DNA from 2 places in the Arthrobacter flavus genome. Region 2 is predicted to be linked to the other one. Evidence: predicted binding sites of a transcription regulator. Region 2 holds the regulator's gene; the other holds the start of a gene.
The links. The regulator LexA, encoded in region 2, represses DNA repair genes until DNA is damaged. The targets are predictions, from matches to a motif close to TCGAACANNTGTTCGA.
Positions count from the first base shown of each region.

Region 1 (3,721 bases), on a different contig from region 2:
GCGGACCGGCTTGAGGTTCAGGTGCCGCTGTCGGGCGCGGACGAGACACCGCCGGCGGAGGTACTCGACCTGGTTCGGGTCCATGTCAGGCATCGGGCCCTCGAACCAGTTGCACGAATCACCACCACCCGGACCATCACTACTCTCGTGGGGGAGGATGGCACGCCGCTGATCGAAATCAGCGACGATGTGGTCGACGCCGAAGACTTGACCACCGGCGTCGAACGGTCCTGGCGTGAGTGGGAGGCAGAAGTGCAGGGCGGAGAGCCCGCTCCCGACGACGCCCGGGAGGCCCTGGTGGACGCCGTCGAGCACACCTTGTTGAACGCGGGCGCCGCTCCAGCTGGCAGGACATCGAAACTGGCCCGTGCCATGGGCGGCCAACCGCAGCCCGTCCCGATCGACGGTAAGCCCGGCTCCGTGCGGAATGTGCTGACTGCTTCGTTCCGCCAGGTGGCCGCCGAACTGATGGCGTGGGATCCGCGGGTGCGCCGCCACGAGGCAGGTTCGCTGCACCAGTTGCGGGTGAAGGCCCGCACGCTGCGCAGCATGCTGAAAACCTATCGGCCACTGCTGGAGGTCGCTCCGGCCGGTGAGCTCGAAGGACAACTGAAATCACTCGGCAGGACTTTGAGTGCCGCCCGTGACGCGGAAGTGATGCAGGCGTTGATCCCGTCACGCATAGCCCAGCGGCCACCGGGGTCAATCCCCCGGCACCTGATGAGGCGGTTGGACAAGTCCTCCGCCGCCCGGTACGAGAAGGCTTACTCAGCAGTCCTCCGGGACCTCAATTCTGCTGAATACTTCGCTACCCTTGACGCCCTTGATGAGTTCACCGCCCGGATCCCGCTGAGGGGCGATTTGAAAAACGGCGGGAAGGCCGCCACGAAGCTTCCACCAGCGGTCAACCGGCAGCAGAAGATCGTGGCCAAATCCGCTCAACGTGCCAGCCGCGCATCAGAGCTGGACTCACAACTGGAGCTACTGCATGACGTGCGCAAGAGGTCCAAGCGCCTGCGCTACGCGATCAGGTCGGTCGAGGGGAGCTCAGGGTTCACTTTCGGCGGGCAGGTGGGAAAGTCAATGAAGTCGTCGGAGACCATCCAGAACATTCTGGGAACCCACCGCGATAGCGTGCTGTTTCAGGAGTTTCTCCTCAAAGCATCCCGGGCTGGGCGACGGGCCGGAGAGACTACCTTCGCCTACGGAGTGCTCCATGAGGCAGAAGCGTCGATCCAACGCGAAGCTGAAACAAAATTCCGGAAAAGAATCGGGAAGCTCAGCTGAGCGGGAAGCGCGCACCAAGGCGTCTTCGGAGGGTCGTTCAGCAGTCCTTCCAGTTCACCAGTCCTGCCAGCGGCGGTTGCCCTGTAGCGGGATGGCGCGTCGCGCAGGGCCCCGCTGCTCGCTACCTTCCGTGGCCCACGAAACCAGTACAGCCGGCTTGTTTCCCCGCAGATAACCGCTGAACGTGGCCTCCCCCGAGGTCTGCATGGTGTTTCGCAGATTCGACGATTCCACAGCGAACTGCTCGAACTGCACGTCCACCAGGGTTGCCTTGGCTGAGCCGGTGTTGGTCAACACCCAGATGTTGTCCTTCTGCCAGTACACGGCCCAATCAGCTTCCCGCAGCCGAGGGGGTTCAGCCACATCGACCTGAGCGCTGGCGGCAGCCTCTGGCAGGCGTCGGCGACGGTCCGCTGCGATTGCTGCCCACCCGCCCGCAAAGCCGAATCCCGCGGCACTAATTGCCATCACGGGGAACCAGATCCAGTCCATCACTCGTGTCCTACTCTTTCAGTCGGTCACCCGGCCGGCGGTGGCCGTCCGTGGTGTTGCCGTGTCCCCGTGAAAATCTAGCACTGCGCCGACCACGCATCTGACGTCGCCCCGCTGAAAGGTCCGGGTCGGATGTTACGCTTATTTAGTTCGAATATATGTACTAATAGAGGGATGCTGTGACCGTTGTAGCCCATATTGCTCAGTTACACGGAACCCCGCCAGGCCAACTCACCGACGTCGCCCCGGTCTCCGTTCCTGCAGGTTTCCCCTCGCCCGCGCAGGACTATTACGACGGGGGGATTGACCTCAATAAACACCTAATCAAGGACACCACCTGCACTTTCATCGTGAGGGTCTCCGGGGACAGCATGTCAGGTGCCGGCATCAATGACGGGGATGAGCTGATTGTGGACCGGTCGTTGACACCCCACCACGGCTCGGTGGTGGTGGCGATCCTGGACGGCGAGTTGACGATCAAACGGCTGCATCTTGGCGTCACCGGGGTCATCCTCAAAGCGGAGAATCGCGACTATCCGGATATCACGGTCGCTGAACTGTCCGACTTGTCCGTGTGGGGGGTAGTCACCCGTTGCCTGCACTACGTGTAGTCGCAGCGAGAGGCGAAGGCCATTCCCGAGTGCCCGATGGCCCGGGCCATTACCCGTCGGCGGCAGCCACCGGCCGCAGCAAACCGTCGCGGATCGCCCTCGTCGATGTCAACAGCTTCTATGTCAGCTGTGAACGTGTCTTCGATCCCAGCCTGGCGGGGGTACCCGTGGTGGTGTTATCGAACAACGACGGCTGCGTGGTGGCCCGGTCCAATGAGGCGAAAGCTCTCGGCATTCCACTCGGCGAGCCATGGTTCAAAATTTCCGCACAGGCCCCCCGCTGGGGGCTCATTCAGCGTTCCAGCAACTATGAGCTGTACGGAGACCTGAGTTCACGGGCGATGGAGCTGATGGGTCGCTTCGCCGCCTGGCAGGAGGTCTACTCGATCGATGAGTCCTTTTTGGGTCTCGCGGGTTCGCCGCAGTCCTTGCAGGATCAGGGTGGGGGCATCCGGGCCGCCATGGCGCTGCACACGGGGTTGCCGGTCTGCGTCGGCATCGCTCCGACCAAGACCCTTGCCAAGTTCGCCAACCGGGTGGCCAAACAAAACCCTGCGATGGGTGGGGTGTGCAATCTCGACACCATGCCCGGGGCCCAGATCGACCACATCATGTCGCGGGTGCCGGTCACCGGGGTTTGGGGTGTCGCTAGCCGACTCGGAAAACGGCTTAACGCCATCGGCGTGTTCACCATCGCTGACCTTCGTGCTGCCAACCCGTTGCTGATGCGACGGAAATTCTCGGTCCTTCTGCAGCGCACCATCCTGGAACTGCGCGGTGTCCCGTGCATCGAACTGGAAACGGAGCGCACGGACAAAAAACAGATGATCTTTTCCCGCTCATTTTCGACGCCGGTCACTACCCTCGCGGGAATGCACCAGGTGATGAGCCTCTATGCACAGGCCGCGGCGATGCGCCTGTCCCGGGCGAAGCAACTCGCCCACAGCATGACAGTGTTCGCTGGCACATCACCTTTCCACCGGACTGCTTCCTCCTTTCCATCCGTGACCGTGAGGCTGCCTGCCCCGACCGCTGATCCGGTGGTGTTAACGCGGGCCGCTGTCGGAGCCCTTGAGAGGCACCTTGAGGAGGGGGTCCCCTACGCTCGGGCGGGGGTGATGCTCACCGATCTGTCCCCCGCCGGGTTCCAACCACAGCTTGACGTCTTCGTTTCGGTGCACGAGCGTCGCAACATCGGAGCGCTCCTGGGTGAGGTGACCGAGAAATACGGTGCGGGAAGCATCGGACTGGGTCGGGCCGGTCTGTGCGCCCCGGCCGATTGGACCATGAGCCGCCGCTATTCCTCCCCCCGGTACACCACCGAGTGGGAT
Region 1 is NZ_BAAAIJ010000020.1:37,424-41,144, reverse strand. It holds gene ABD059_RS06370 (CYTH and CHAD domain-containing protein) at 1-1,287, shown strand, start outside; gene ABD059_RS06365 (hypothetical protein) at 1,342-1,779, opposite strand; gene ABD059_RS06360 (LexA family protein) at 1,959-2,390, shown strand; gene ABD059_RS06355 (Y-family DNA polymerase) at 2,420-3,721, shown strand, end outside; gene ABD059_RS06350 (trypsin-like serine peptidase) at 3,688-3,721, opposite strand, start outside.
Region 1: the regulator LexA is predicted to act here: its motif matches at 1,930-1,945, upstream of ABD059_RS06360 (LexA family protein).

Region 2 (8,675 bases):
TCCGCTGGTGCACGACGGCGTCGGGCGCGTCAGGATGCGAGTCCATGAACGCGGCGTGGGCGAGACCCTGTCCTGCGGGACGGGGGCGTGCGCGGCGGCGGCGGCCACGAGGTTCTGGGCCGGGGCTGAAGCGCCCCTCACCTGGCGGGTTGAGGTGCCCGGCGGCGTCGTCGGCGTCCGCTTCCATGCTGGACCTGACGGGCGTGAACACGTCAGCCTGAGCGGGCCAGCCGTCCTGGTGGCGACCGGCACCCTCCTCTGAGGACTCCCAGACAGGCCCGCGGTGCGCTGGCGGTGAGGTGTCAAGCGGAGGAATTTCAGGCGGTGAGGCGTTCCACCCTGATAATCCTGAACGACTTTGAGGTAGCAGTGCGGGACACCTCGAACCCGTCGGCCAGCTGATCCGCAATCCACTTTTGCAGCGAGTCAGCGCCGAGGTTCTTCTGCACCACCAACCAGGCGGACCCGCCGGGGGACAGCCGGGGAAGCCACTTCAGCAGCAGGGCGTGCAGCTCGTCCTTGCCCACCCTGATCGGTGGATTGGACCAGATGGTGTCAAAGGTGGCGGCGGCGTCGACCTCTTCCGGGCGCTGTGCCAGCACCTTGCCCAGCCCCAGCAGTTTCGCGTTCTCGGCGGTCAACGCCAGGGCCCGTTCGTTGACGTCGACGGCGACCACTTCGGCGTCGGGCGCCAGCAGGGCCATGGTGAGTGCCAGCGGACCCCAGCCGCAACCGATATCGAGCATCCGCGGGCCCACCGGATCGGGCGCCTCGGCGAGCAGGATGCGGGTGCCTTTATCGATCCCGTCGGAGCTGAAGATGCCCGAGGAGGTCACCAGGGTGCGCTCCACTCCAGCCAGTACCGTGCGGAGCGGTTTGCGGGTCTCCGGGCCGGACGGCTGGGCGCTGAAGTAGTGGGAATCCATAACAAACCAGCGTAGTCGAGCCGCCGACGGTTTCCGGAACCCGGTCAACCCCGGATCCGTGAGCAACCTGGACATCCGTGAGGGAGATCTCGGCCACCAATGTCCAGGTTGGTGCGCCCGGTCCACTTTGCTCACCGATTAGGCACGCACCGTCAGCGGAATCAATTGCGCGCTCAGTGAAGTGCCTCACCTGATCCGGACCGGGGCGACTACCATTGAAGGACACCACTTTAGGGAGCGTATGACCACGAATAACGGGGGACCGGCGACGCCGGAACCAGAGATCGGCCCAGCCGAAATTCAGGCAGTGATTGATCGGATCCTGGCTAAAGACGAGGCGGCTGCCGCGAAGGGCGCGGGCAATCGTTTCGTTGGCGTCTCATCCGGGCACGACGACGAACGCTCGTCCTACGACGGCGACCAGCAGGACCTGGACGAACGGCGCGCTTTGCGACGCGTCGCCGGACTTTCCACCGAGCTCGAGGACGTCACCGAGGTCGAATACCGGCAACTCCGCCTTGAGCGTGTTGTCCTCGCCGGGCTGTGGAGTGAAGGCACCTCCGAAGATGCCGAGAACTCGCTACGGGAGCTGTCAGCGTTGGCGGCCACCGCCGGATCCGAGGTCCTCGACGGCATCGTCCAGCGCCGCCTCAAGCCAGACCCCGGCACCTTCCTTGGCTCGGGTAAGGCCCAGGAGCTCAAAGACATCGTGGTCGCCACCGGCGCCGACACGGTCATTGTGGACAGCGAGTTGTCCCCGTCGCAGCGTCGCGGGCTTGAAGACATCGTCAAGGTCAAGGTCATTGACCGGACCGCGCTGATCCTCGACATCTTTGCCCAGCACGCGAAGTCGCGAGAGGGCAAGGCCCAGGTTGAACTGGCCCAGCTCGAATACCTGCTCCCCAGGCTGCGTGGTTGGGGCGACTCCATGTCCCGGCAGGCAGGCGGCCAGGTCGGCGGCGCCGGTGCGGGTATGGGTTCCCGTGGACCCGGCGAAACGAAGATTGAACTCGACCGGCGGAAGATCCGCACCCGGATGGCGAAGCTGCGCCGGGAAATCAGCGGGATGAAACCAGCCCGGGAAACGAAGCGGGCCAACCGCCGTCGTAATGAGATCCCCTCGGTCGCCATCGCTGGCTACACGAACGCCGGCAAATCCTCGTTGCTGAACCGCCTCACCGACGCTGGCGTCTTGGTGGAGAACGCGCTGTTCGCCACCCTGGATCCGACAGTTCGTAAGGCAGAGACAGCCGATGGGCTGGGGTACACCCTCGCCGATACGGTGGGGTTCGTCAGGTCGCTGCCCACCCAGCTGGTGGAGGCCTTCCGCTCAACGCTTGAGGAAATTGCCGACTCGGACCTGATCCTTCATGTAGTGGATGTGTCGCACCCCGATCCGGAGGGGCAGATCGCCGCCGTGCGGGAAGTGCTCTCGGAGGTCGACGCCCGCAAGGTCCCCGAAATCATTGTCCTGAACAAGGCCGATGCCGCGGATCCGTTCGTGATTGAACGCCTGCGGCAGCGCGAGCCCCGGCACGTGGTGGTGTCAGCCCGGACGGGCGAGGGGATCGCCGAGCTCCTCGAGGCTGTCAGCGCCGCTATTCCCCGGCCGAGCGTGAAGCTGACCCTTCTCGTGCCGTACGAGCGCGGCGACGTCGTCAGCCGGCTGCACCAGTCCGACGCCGAGATTCTGACCCTCGAGCACGTTGAATCGGGCACCCGACTCGACGTCATGGTCCGCGAGGGTCTTGCCGCCGATCTGGAGGAATTCCGCCAGCATGCCTGACAGCGGTACCACGGGGCCGCTGGAACTTCTTGATGCCGCCGTCGAAGCCATGGGCGGCGAGAACCGGGTGGGTCAGCATGAGATGACCCAGCGGGTCGCCGAGGCGTTAACAAGCGGGGACCACCTGCTGGTGCAGGCGGGCACGGGCACCGGTAAGTCGTTGGCCTACCTGATCCCGTTGATCTCCCACGCCCTGACCCACGACAAGCCGGCCATCGTCTCCACCGCCACACTGGCGTTGCAGGCCCAGATAGTCGGACGCGACGTACCCCGGCTGTTGAAGGCCCTCAAAGGCAAGTTGCCCCGCCCCGTCGACGTGGTGCTCCTCAAAGGGCGCGGCAATTACGTCTGCAAGCACAAAACGGGCGGGGGATTCCCCGAAGAGGGGGCACCCGATGCGCTGTTTAGCCTTGGCGAGGACACCGCCGCACCGCACCCTTCCGCCGGCCCGGCCACCCCGCTGGGCCGCGAGGTTGTCAGGCTCCGGGAATGGGCCGAAACCACCGACACGGGAGACCGGGACGAGCTCACCCCGGGTGTGAGCGAGCAGGCGTGGCGGCAGGTATCGGTGACCAGCATGGAGTGCCTCGGCGCACAAAAGTGCCCGGTCGCTGCGGAATGCTTCAGTGAACGGGCCCGGGCGAAGGCAGGTGACGCGGACATCGTCATCACCAACCACGCGATGCTCGCAATCAGCGCCTTCGAAGGGCTTGCGGTGCTGCCCGAGTACGACGTCGTCGTCATCGACGAAGCCCACGAACTGCATGACCGGGTCACCGGCGCGGTCTCCGGCCAGCTGTCGGCGGGGATGATCTCCGCGGCCGCGTCGGCCGCACGGCGGCACCTGTCAATCGCCACCGAGGCCCTCGACTCCGCCAACCGCTTCTTCGAATCGACCGTCACGGCGATTCCCACGGGATTGATGGCCGCCGGACTCACCGAGGAGCAGGAGACGGCGATCACCCAGGTCCGCGAAGCCTGCCGGGCAGTGCTCTCGGATGCCAAGGGAGACGGGCCGACCCCAGCCGACGGCGGACGTCAGATGGCAAAGTCCCATGTCCTCGCCGTCTTCGAACTGTGCGAGCGGCTGCTGACGGCCACTCCGGCCGGGGAGGTGCTCTGGGCATCACGGCCCAGCACCTTCTCGCCGGGCACCGGGTATTCACAGCCCGACGACGACGCCCCCGCGACCATCAACATTGCTCCGCTGTCCGTGGCTGGGAAGCTGCGGGAGGGATTGTTCGCGGATCACACAGTGGTCCTGACCTCGGCAACGCTCGCCATCGGATCCGAGTTCGGGCCGGTTGCCGGTTCGCTGGGTCTTGCGGGTGCCTCGGCGCCGTCGTGGACCGGCGTCGACGTCGGCAGTCCTTTCGACTATCCGAAGCAGGGCGTGCTGTATGTCGCGAAGGATCTGCCCAAGCCGGAGCGGGGCACCTCACCTGAGCAGCTCGACGAACTGGAGGTACTCCTCAAAGCGTCACGGGGCGGAGCGCTGGGACTGTTCTCTTCCCGTCGTGCTGCCGAGGACGCGGCCGAAGCCCTGCGCCCCCGGGTCGACTTTGACATTCTGTGCCAGGGCGAATCGTCAATGTCAGCGCTGGTCAAACAGTTTTCGGAGGAACCGGACACCTGCCTCTTCGGCACCATGTCACTCTGGCAGGGCGTCGATGTGCCGGGCCGGTCCTGCAGGCTGGTCACCATCGACCGTATTCCCTTCCCGCGCCCCGACGACCCCCTCATGACTGCACGCACGCGGGCCGTGGCGAAAGCCGGCGGAAATGGCTTCATGAGTGTCTCGGCGACCCACGCGGCCGTCCGGCTCGCCCAGGGTGCCGGCCGCCTCATCCGCGCGGCCGAGGACAAGGGGGTGGTGGCCATTCTCGATTCCCGGCTTGCCAACGCACGCTACGGATCCTTCCTGCGTGCCGCGCTGCCGCCCTTCTGGTCCACCACTGACCGCTCGACGGCGGTCGGCGTCCTGAAGCGACTGGCCGGCAAACCCACACCGCCGAATAGCTAGCGCCGGTGGGCTCCGGCCCTTCTAGCCTGCCAGAGCTAACTTCCCAGCGGGTTAGAGGGCGCGCATCACCGAGACAACCTTGCCCATGATCGTGGCAAGGTCTCCCAGGATCGGCTCGTACTGGGTGTTCTGAGGGAGCAGCCAGGTGTGGCCGTCACGTTGGCGGAACGTCTTGACCGTCGCCTCGTCGTCGAGGAGTGCGGCCACAATGTCACCGTTCTGTGCCTCCTGCTGGCGGCGGACCACTACCCAGTCACCGTCGCAAATGGCGGCGTCAATCATCGAGTCGCCATAGACGCGCAGCATGAACAAATCGCCGTGACCCACCAGTTGGCGGGGTAGGGGCATGACGTCTTCCACCACCTGATCGGCCAGCACCGGCCCACCGGCGGCGATCCGTCCCACCATCGGGACCATTGCTGCATCGATTGCGCCGCCGACGTCGGGCAGCGTGCCGCGGTCCGATCCTTCGTCACCACTGCGCTGATCGTGGTCAAGGGTCAGAGGCAGCAGAATCTCCATGGCGCGAGGGCGCTTGGGGTCTCGCCGGAGGTACCCCATCCGTTCCAGCTGCGACAGCTGATGCGTGACGCTGGAGAGGCTGGCGAGCCCCACCGTGTCCCCGATCTCCCGCATTGAGGGTGGATAGCCGTTGGTTCCGATCGCTCGCTGGATGGTCTCAAGGATCTTCTTCTGCCGGGGCGTCATGCCCTTGGGCACCTGACGGCCACGTGGGCGGCCACGGGTTGGTAGGGCTGCCGGGGGAATGTCTGAGCTCTGCTCGCCCAGTGGTTCGGCGGACTCTTTCACGGTCGCTGTCCCTTCGATAAGAATCCATGGACCCCGGCAGATCCCTGTGTTTTGGGGGCCGAGCTTATTTTGTCAGTGGCGGATGATGTGCTGGTTTCTGCTGGATCCCGAACCTTCATCCTTGCCCTAACGGTATGGGAGTTGGAACCCGTTTTCAAACATTTGTTCGATCGTGTCTCGACAAAGTTCGTCAATCAGTGCTAAAAATAAACCAGCAGTAATTCGAAGATAAGTTCGAACAAAACGGGAATGGCCGGTTTTAGCTCGAACATCTTCTTCAACCTTCAGGGTTGGTGCCGGATTCATACCCCGGCACCGAATGGACTGATTCGAGAGTACAGAGAGGTGTATCCATGTCTGTCATCACCACGCACCAGAATTTCCCCACCACCGAGAGCGGCTCGACCAAGGGTAGCCCCACCAAGCTGCGGCTCACGCGCAGGGGCCGGCTTCTGCTGGTCGGATTGCCGATCGTCCTGCTGGCATCAGCTGCCCTGATGCTGGCCGGATTCTTCAACTCGCCCGCGAAAGCCTCGGCCGAAGGCGGCGAGGTCACCCAGACCGTCAGTGTCAGCGTTGCGGCCGGGGAAACCATCTGGCAGTTGGCTACCGAGTTCGCCCCGGACCGCGACCCGCGCGTCGTCGTCTCCGAGATTGTCGAGCTCAACAGCCTGGGCACGTCAGTGCTGCAGGCAGGTCAGCAATTGGATGTGCCCGCCAACCGGTAAGCCTGCCCGGACGCCACTTCCCACGGCCAGTGCCTCACGCCGCCAGGACATCCCCGCAGAACCCTCCAACCCGGTCGGCCAGTTTCGGCCACCGGGTGCGGAGTTTCTGCGATCGCCACGGTGACCAGGATGACGGTGGAAGACCCACCGATTCTGCACCAGCACCACTCCACGCTTAACCTTGATAGGTGAGCGAACAGTTTGAGCGGTTGAGCCGGCTACCCCTGCGCGATGATCTGCGGGGCAAGCACCCCTACGGGGCGCCACAGTTGGATGTCCCCATCCTCCTCAACGTCAACGAGAACACCTACGGGGTTCCGGACGATGTTCGGCAGGCAATCGTCGAGGCGGTCAGCAGGGAAGTCGTGGGTTTGAACCGCTACCCAGACCGGGAATTCACTGAACTCCGGACCAATTTGGCGCGCTACCTCGGCCACGGCCTGACGCCGGAGAACCTGTGGGCTGCCAACGGATCAAACGAGGTGCTGCAGCACCTTCTGCAAGCCTTCGGCGGACCGGGCCGATCCGCAATCGGCTTCCCCCCGACCTACTCCATGTATCCGCTACTGGCGAGCAGCACCGGCACCCGCTACATCGCAGGTCGGGGAAATGAGAAGTTCGACCTCAACGCCGAGGACGCGGCCCGTGAAGTCCGACAGTCCGGCGCCAACCTGGTCTTCCTCTGCTCACCCAACAACCCGTCCGGCTCAGCGCTGGGCCTGGACGTGGTGGAAGCGGTGTACGAGGCCAGCGAGGACGCCCAGGCGATCGTCATCGTCGATGAGGCCTACGCGGAGTTCGCCCACTCGGGCACCGTGAGTGCCCTGAGCCTGTTGGCAGGACGGGAACGGCTGGTGGTATCCCGCACAATGAGCAAGGCCTTCGCGATGGCCGGGACAAGGCTCGGCTACCTGGCGTCGGCGCCCGAAGTCGCTGACGCGCTCCGACTGGTCCGCTTGCCCTACCACCTGTCGGCCATTACCCAGGCGGCAGCGAACGCGGCCCTGACCCACTCTGACCTGTTGCTTGCCAACGTGGAAAACATCAAGGTGCAACGCGACCGGATAGTGGCCGGGCTTCTGCAGCTCGGATTGACCCCGGTTCCCTCGGATGCCAACTTCGTTCTCTTCGGTGGCCTGGACGACCCGCACCGGATCTGGCAGGGCCTGCTTGATGGGGGAGTGCTCATTCGCGACGTCGGTATTCCCGGTCACCTCCGGGTCACCGCTGGCACAGAGACGGAAACCACAGTGTTCCTCGAGACCCTGGGTGCCCTGCTGGAGCGGGCCGTCTCCTAGACTGGTAAGAGACTCTTTTCAAGCGGCGCCCGGTGCTGTCCCTACCGTCACCCATCCGCTACGTATCAATCGAAGGATAGCCATGAGCGTGGAAACCACTGTCGGACGCACTGCGAGCCGGGAACGGACCACCAGCGAGTCGTCGGTGTTTGTCGAGCTCGATCTGGACGGCACCGGACGCGCGGAGATCAGCACCTCGGTGCCGTTCTACGACCACATGCTGACGGCGCTGGCCAAGCACTCACTGATCGACCTCACGGTCCGTGCCACCGGTGACACACACATCGATGTCCACCACACCGTCGAGGACGTTGCCATCACCATCGGCGAGGTGCTGCGGGAAGCCCTGGGGACCAAGGCGGGCATCCGCCGGTTCGGCGAAGCGAGCGTTCCGCTGGACGAGGCACTGGCCAACGCCGTCGTCGACATCTCCGGACGGCCATACCTGGTGCACACGGGTGAGCCCGCAGGCCAGGAATACCACCTGATCGGTGGGCACTTCACCGGGTCGCTGACCCGGCACGTCTTCGAAGCGATCACGCTGCATGCCCAGATCTGCCTGCACATGACGGTGTTGGGTGGGCGGGATCCACACCACATTGTCGAAGCCCAGTTCAAGGCGTTTGCCCGGGCGCTCCGCGCCGCAGTGGAACCGGACCCACGGGTGGAGGGCATCCCGTCCACCAAGGGGGCCTTATGAGTGCGCCACGCGTCACGGTCCTGGACTACGGTTCGGGGAACATCCGTTCAGCGGTTCGCGCGCTGGAGCACGTCGGCGCTGAGGTGACCTTGAGCGCGAAGCCCGACGACGTCCTGAACGCCGACGGATTGGTGGTGCCCGGCGTCGGAGCCTTCGCGACCGTGATGAAGGGTTTGAAGGACGTCGATGCGCTACGCATGATCGGCCGGCGGGTGGCGGGCGGCAGGCCGGTGCTTGGCATCTGCGTCGGTCTGCAGATCCTCTTCGAGGAGGGCGTCGAGCACGGGGTCCGGACCGAAGGCATGGGCGAATGGCCAGGTACCGTTGAACGGTTGCAGGCTGACGTCGTGCCGCACATGGGCTGGAACACGGTGAAGGCCGCCGAAGGATCACAACTCTTCGAC
Region 2 is NZ_BAAAIJ010000036.1:39,796-48,470, reverse strand. It holds gene dapF (diaminopimelate epimerase) at 1-262, shown strand, start outside; gene ABD059_RS09320 (class I SAM-dependent methyltransferase) at 318-926, opposite strand; gene hflX (GTPase HflX) at 1,168-2,712, shown strand; gene ABD059_RS09310 (ATP-dependent DNA helicase) at 2,705-4,735, shown strand; gene lexA (transcriptional repressor LexA) at 4,787-5,443, opposite strand; gene ABD059_RS09300 (LysM peptidoglycan-binding domain-containing protein) at 5,899-6,273, shown strand; gene ABD059_RS09295 (histidinol-phosphate transaminase) at 6,462-7,571, shown strand; gene hisB (imidazoleglycerol-phosphate dehydratase HisB) at 7,654-8,271, shown strand; gene hisH (imidazole glycerol phosphate synthase subunit HisH) at 8,268-8,675, shown strand, end outside.